DNA from 2 places in the Anoxybacillus sp. P3H1B genome. Region 1 is predicted to be linked to the other one. Evidence: riboswitches for the same ligand, from Rfam matches in the RefSeq annotation. Region 1 holds a riboswitch; the other holds the start of a gene.

Region 1 (3,208 bases):
TCGCAAATGGATATCCTTTTTGCAATAATTCATCACGCAGTTCAATATAGTTGTAAATTTCACCGTTAAAAATAATCCAATATTTTTCGTTTTCATACGATAACGGCTGATGACCAGCTTCTAAATCGATAATGCTGAGACGTCTAAAGCCGAAATGAACATGTTCATCAAAAAAATATCCATCATCGTCAGGACCGCGATGAGTAATCATGTCATTCATTTCTTCAAACGTTTTTTTCCATTGTTCATCAAGTGTTTTTGGATGATCATGGACACAACCTATAAAACCGCACATGCCGTTTCACCTACTTCTTTATATTCAACTCGAAAATTATACCACAGATTTGGACATTTGGAACGTTACATTTATTTTAACCATTGATTACAATAAATTAGTCGAACCTTATCAACATTCGTTGCAAATCAAACAGAAAAGAGAAAGAGAGCTACATATTCATGTAACTCTCTTTTGATGCCTTATCACTTCGCCAATGCAAGAGCCTGCTCTTTTAACGCTTCCGCTTTGTCTGTGCGCTCCCATGGAAGATCCACATCCGCGCGGCCAAAGTGACCATAGGCCGCCGTTTGTTTGTAAATCGGACGGCGCAAATCAAGCATTTTAATAATGCCAGCAGGACGAAGATCAAAGTTATTGCGCACCACTTCAATTAAAATGTCTTCAGATACCTTTCCTGTGCCAAATGTATCAATGGCGATGGACACTGGTTTTGCCACGCCGATTGCATAGGCTAGCTGCACTTCGCATTTTTCAGCAAGGCCAGCAGCGACAATATTTTTAGCGACATAACGCGCAGCATAGGCTGCCGAACGGTCAACCTTTGTCGGATCTTTTCCTGAAAACGCGCCACCGCCGTGGCGAGCATAGCCTCCATATGTGTCAACAATGATTTTACGGCCTGTTAATCCAGCGTCTCCCTGTGGACCGCCGATCACAAAACGACCTGTTGGATTGATAAAGTATTTTGTATTTTCGTCGATTAATTCCGCTGGAACAACTGGTTGAATCACATGTTCTTTAATATTGCGCACGATTTGCTCCTGCGTAATTTCTGGATGATGCTGTGTCGAAACAACAATCGTGTCGATGCGTACCGGCTTGCCATTTTCATCGTATTCCACTGTTACTTGCGTTTTTCCATCTGGACGCAAATACGGCAAAATATCTTCTTTGCGCACTTCTGAGAGACGGCGAGCTAATTTGTGCGCCAGCGAAATCGGCAGAGGCATAAGCTCTTTTGTTTCATTGCAAGCAAATCCAAACATCAATCCTTGGTCGCCCGCGCCAATCGCTTCGATTTCTTCGTCAGTCATCTGACCTTCACGCGCCTCTAATGCCTGGTCAACACCCATGGCAATATCAGGTGATTGCTCGTCGATCGATGTCAATACTGCGCATGTATCAGCATCAAAGCCAAATTTCGCACGAGTATAACCAATTTCGCGAACCGTATCGCGAACGATTTTCGGAATATCCACATATGTGGATGTCGTAATTTCTCCGCTCACTAATACAAGACCCGTTGTTACGCTTGTTTCGCATGCTACGCGGGCATTTGGATCTTTTGCTAAAATCGCATCTAAAATCGCGTCGGAAATTTGGTCGCAAATTTTATCAGGATGGCCTTCTGTAACAGATTCAGAAGTGAATAAACGGCGTTTGGCTGACATTCGTTGTTTTCCTCCTCTTATGTTCATGTTTGAGAGACGCCGCCTTTTGCGCCTCTGATCACTGAAAAATTGATACGGCACTCATTCCCCCGCTTATATAAACGAAAAAACCTTTCCTTCGATATCGAGGAAAGGTGATTTGCTTTCATATCGCGCCTTTCACTCTTATCGTTCAAGGGCTATGCCTTGCCACAGGTTAGCACCATTTCACATGTATAATTGTTGTGACGGTTGCTGGGTTTCATTGGGCCTGTCCCTCCACCAACTCGGGATAAGAGTAACCGTTCAATATGTTATCATAGCTTAATCAACAAAAAAAAGTCAACATGATTCGGCAAAATTTTTTCATGTTGCACAGGGTAATTTTCTCCATATGTATTTGCAACAAAATAGACAAAAAATAAACGTGAAAAATTACGTTAAATAGTATGGACTAATTATTTAAATGTGTTATACTAATTTCAGGTTTATAACTTTACAAAAAGGTAGGTTTTGTAGATGAGCATTGTTGATGTTACCAATAAGTTGAATATACTGCTCCAACGGCAAAACATACAGCAAAATTTGTCTGTTTCTCAACTAGTAGAAAAAGTTCTTGAGCGCAAAGAAGGAATGCTGACAGCGACTGGCGCGGTTGCCACTACAACTGGAAAATATACGGGACGTTCACCAAAAGATAAATATATTGTAGCGGAAGCCTCCACAAAAGAAAAAATCGATTGGGGCACAGTTAATCAACCGATTTCCGAAGAAGTCTTTGATCAATTATATCATAAAGTCATCGACTATTTAATGCAAAAAGATGAGATATTCGTATTCAAAGGCTTCGCTGGAGCTGATCCGGCCTATCGCCTGCCTATTCAGGTTATCAATGAATTTGCTTGGCACAATTTATTCGCACATCAGCTTTTTATCCGTCCGACACAGGAAGAGCTGGAAACACACGATGCACAGTTCACAGTCATTTCCGCACCAAACTTCAAAGCGAATCCAGCTGTCGATGGAACAAAATCAGAAACGTTTATTATCATTTCGTTTGAACGCCGCATCGTGCTCATTGGCGGTACTGAATATGCGGGAGAAATTAAAAAATCCATTTTCTCTGTGATGAATTTCCTTCTTCCAGAGCAAAACATTTTACCAATGCACTGCTCGGCAAACGTCGGTCCAGAAGGAGATGTCGCACTATTTTTCGGATTATCAGGAACCGGAAAAACGACGCTTTCTGCCGATCCGAAGCGCCGTTTAATTGGAGACGATGAACATGGCTGGTCCAATAGCGGAGTGTTTAACATTGAGGGCGGCTGCTATGCAAAATGCATCAATCTTTCACGTGAAAAAGAGCCGCAAATCTTTGATGCGATCCGCTTTGGCGCTGTACTGGAAAACGTCGTTCTAGATGAAAACACACGCATTCCTGACTACGACAACGCAACGTTGACCGAAAATACGCGCGCAGCGTATCCGATTCAATCGATCGACAATATTGTTGATCCAAGCGTCGCTGGCCATCCGGCAA
Region 2 (3,208 bases), on a different contig from region 1:
TTTGGATTAGCCGCCGCTTTTTGCAGCGCTTCTACGATATGCGGAGGCGTCGGTTGATCAGGATTTCCTTGACCAAGATTAATTACATCATGTCCTTGAGCCACCACTTTTCCTACTTTGTCGACAAGCGAAGCAAAAAACTGCTTCGGAAGACTTTGCAACAACTCGGATTGGACAAATGATTTCAATTGCTTCACCTACTCAAAAAATTCTTGAAATTCTAGTCAAACATCATATATCGTAAAAATTAAATTGTAAAGACATTTTTTTGGGGTGAATGATTATGACATTAAAAATTGCTTGTCTTCAGCTCGATATTGCTTTCGGAAATCCTGCGGAAAATAAACGCCGCGTTCAACAAGAGATCGAAAAAGTTTGTCAAAGCTCTGTTGACGTCATCGTCCTTCCTGAACTATGGACAACCGGATACGATCTCGCACGCCTTGACGACATTGCTGATGAGAATGGCGCTGATACCAAATCGTTTATTAGCAAGCTCGCACGCCTGCACAACGTCTGTATTGTTGCTGGCTCCATTGCCAAAAAAACCGCTGCCGGCATCACCAATACCATGTACATTGTCAATCGAGACGGCGACATTGTAGGAGAATACAGCAAACTCCATCTCTTTCAGCTCATGGATGAGCATTTGTATTTACAACCCGGTGAATCGAGCGGCTTATTTACCTTGGAGCAAACATTGTGCGCGGGAGTCATTTGCTATGACATTCGCTTCCCTGAATGGATTCGCGCCCATACAACCCAAGGCGCAGAGTTATTGTTTGTGGTCGCCGAATGGCCACAGCCCCGCCTTGAACATTGGCGAACCCTTTTGCAAGCGCGCGCGATTGAAAATCAATGCTATGTAATCGCCTGCAATCGTGCTGGAAAAGATCCGAACAATCAATTTGCCGGCCATTCACTTGTCATTGATCCATGGGGAGTCATCCTCGCCGAAGCCGATGAAAATCCATGCTCTCTTATGGCCGAAATCCAGCTGTCAAAAGTGAAAGAAGTTCGCAAGCAAATTCCTATTTTCCAAGACCGCCGACCTGAGCACTATATTTCGGCCGAAAAAAATTTTCAAAAAAACAGTTGACAAAACTGGCAAATCGAATGTATGATTCGAATCAAGCGAATTGAAAAAAGTTTTGCATTGTTAAAAACATTCGAATAAAACTGAACAAACTCTTATCAAGAGCAGGTGGAGGGACGAGCCCGATGAAGCCCGGCAACCGACTTAACCAACGTTAAGCACGGTGCTAATTCTTGCAGCAACACGCTGAGAGATAAGAGGGGAGAAGCCGACTTCAAACCTCTTTCGAAAAGCGAAGGAGGTTTTTTCATTGTTTCATTGATTGAGTGAATGATAAGGAGGGTACAAATGATGACACATTCTAAACAATCCGTCTACGAGCCTTTAACGGAATCGGGAGCGGTTGCACTTGCTGCTCGATTAGGCTTATTTCCGGAAGGAACACCATTCATTTGTCAAGAAATTGGCGATGGTAACTTAAATCTTGTGTTCCATGTATTCGATCCCCAAACAAAGAAAGGAGTCATTATTAAACAAGCGCTACCATATGCAAAAGTGGTCGGTGAAAGCTGGCCGCTTACGCTTAAGCGGGCTGTCATTGAAAGCCATGCGTTGCGCACGTTTGCCGACTACGTTCCGCAATACGTGCCAAAGGTATACTACTCAGATGAGTCATTAGCGATTACCGTGATGGAGGATTTATCGCATCTGCAAATTGCTCGAAAAGGATTCATTGCTGGAAAAACATATCCGCTTCTTTCCCAGCACATTGGAGAGTTTATCGCTAAAACGTTATTTTACACATCGGACTTTGGCATGAACCAGCAGCAGAAAAAACAGCTGCAGCAAAATTTCATCAATCCAGAGTTATGTAAAATTACCGAAGATCTCGTCTTTACTGATCCGTTTTTCGACCATGAAACGAATAATTTTGAAGAGGAGTTGCGCCGTGACGTAGAGGCTCTTTGGAATGACGATGCGCTTCATCTTGAAGTAGCAAAACTCAAGCGGAAATTTTTAACGGAAGCCGATGCGCTCATTCATGGGGATTTACATACTGGAAGCATTTTTGCAAGCGACACAGAAACAAAAGTCATTGATCCTGAGTTTGCGTTTTACGGCCCATTTGGGTTTGATATCGGCCAATTTTTTGCCAATTTACTCCTAAATGCGTTGTCCCGTTCAGAACATGAGCCGCTATTGGCTCACATCGAAAAAACATGGAATGTATTTACGCACACGTTTGCTGCCCTTTGGGAACAGCATAATGTAGAACCGTATGCAAAAACCGAAGGATTGTTGCAAGACGTGCTGCAGCAAACGCTCATCGATGCGGTCGGTTTTGCTGGTTGTGAAATCATCCGGCGCACGATCGGCTTAGCCCATGTCGCCGATCTTGACGGAATCGAAGATCAACCTACGCGCATCCATGCCAAACAGCTTGCCCTTCAGCTCGGGCGACAACTGATTTTACATCGCCAGACGATCCATGAAGTGCAACAAATACGCTCTTTGTTCTTTCAAACATTTGCTGCCACTCATTAAACGAAAGGAAGAAGAATATGGATTCATTGCTCTCCATTCCGCGTTCTGTTGAATGGAATCACACACATTTGACCATTTTAAATCAGCAAAAGCTTCCAAATGAGACTGAATATTTAGAATTAAAAGATATTCAATCTGTGTGGGATGCAATTGCCACATTGAAGGTTCGCGGTGCTCCAGCGATTGGCATCACAGCTGCATACGGTCTTGCTTTAGCGGCACACAGCTATCAAACGAATTCTCTCGAAGATTTTCGCAACCTTCTGAAAAAGGATCGTGATTATTTGGCAAGTGCCAGACCGACAGCCGTCAATTTATTTTGGGCGCTCGACCGCTTGATGGCCAGCATTGCGAACGTTTCGTCTGTCGCCGATGCCAAAAAAGCATTGGTTCATGAGGCAATCCGTATTCAAAGCGAGGATGAGAACACATGCCGCTCCATCGGTGAACATGCCCTTTCTCTTTTTCAAGAGGGAGATCGCATTTTAACCATCTGCAACGCTGGATCAATCGCTACGGCTCGGTATGGTACCGCGCTTGCTCCCCTTTATTTGGCAAAAGAACGCGGAATTCGTCTGCATGTCTATGCTTGCGAAACAAGACCCATTTTGCAAGGCGCGCGGCTGA

What was found. Region 1 has a riboswitch for S-adenosylmethionine ahead of metK (methionine adenosyltransferase). Riboswitches for the same ligand answer to the same signal wherever they lie in the genome.
Region 2: it holds a riboswitch for S-adenosylmethionine, as region 1 does, so the genes downstream of both, mtnK (S-methyl-5-thioribose kinase) here and metK (methionine adenosyltransferase) in region 1, are expected to answer to the same signal.

The regions. Positions count from the first base shown of each region.
Region 1 is NZ_LPUG01000024.1:45,869-49,076, reverse strand. Features, by position in the region: gene asnB (asparagine synthase (glutamine-hydrolyzing)) at 1-295, opposite strand, end outside; gene metK (methionine adenosyltransferase) at 481-1,689, opposite strand; SAM riboswitch class I at 1,852-1,967, opposite strand; gene pckA (phosphoenolpyruvate carboxykinase (ATP)) at 2,188-3,208, shown strand, end outside.
Region 2 is NZ_LPUG01000011.1:55,820-59,027, reverse strand. Features, by position in the region: gene AT864_RS04425 (pyridoxal phosphate-dependent aminotransferase) at 1-188, opposite strand, end outside; gene AT864_RS04420 (carbon-nitrogen family hydrolase) at 284-1,099, shown strand; SAM riboswitch class I at 1,189-1,296, shown strand; gene mtnK (S-methyl-5-thioribose kinase) at 1,388-2,581, shown strand; gene mtnA (S-methyl-5-thioribose-1-phosphate isomerase) at 2,599-3,208, shown strand, end outside.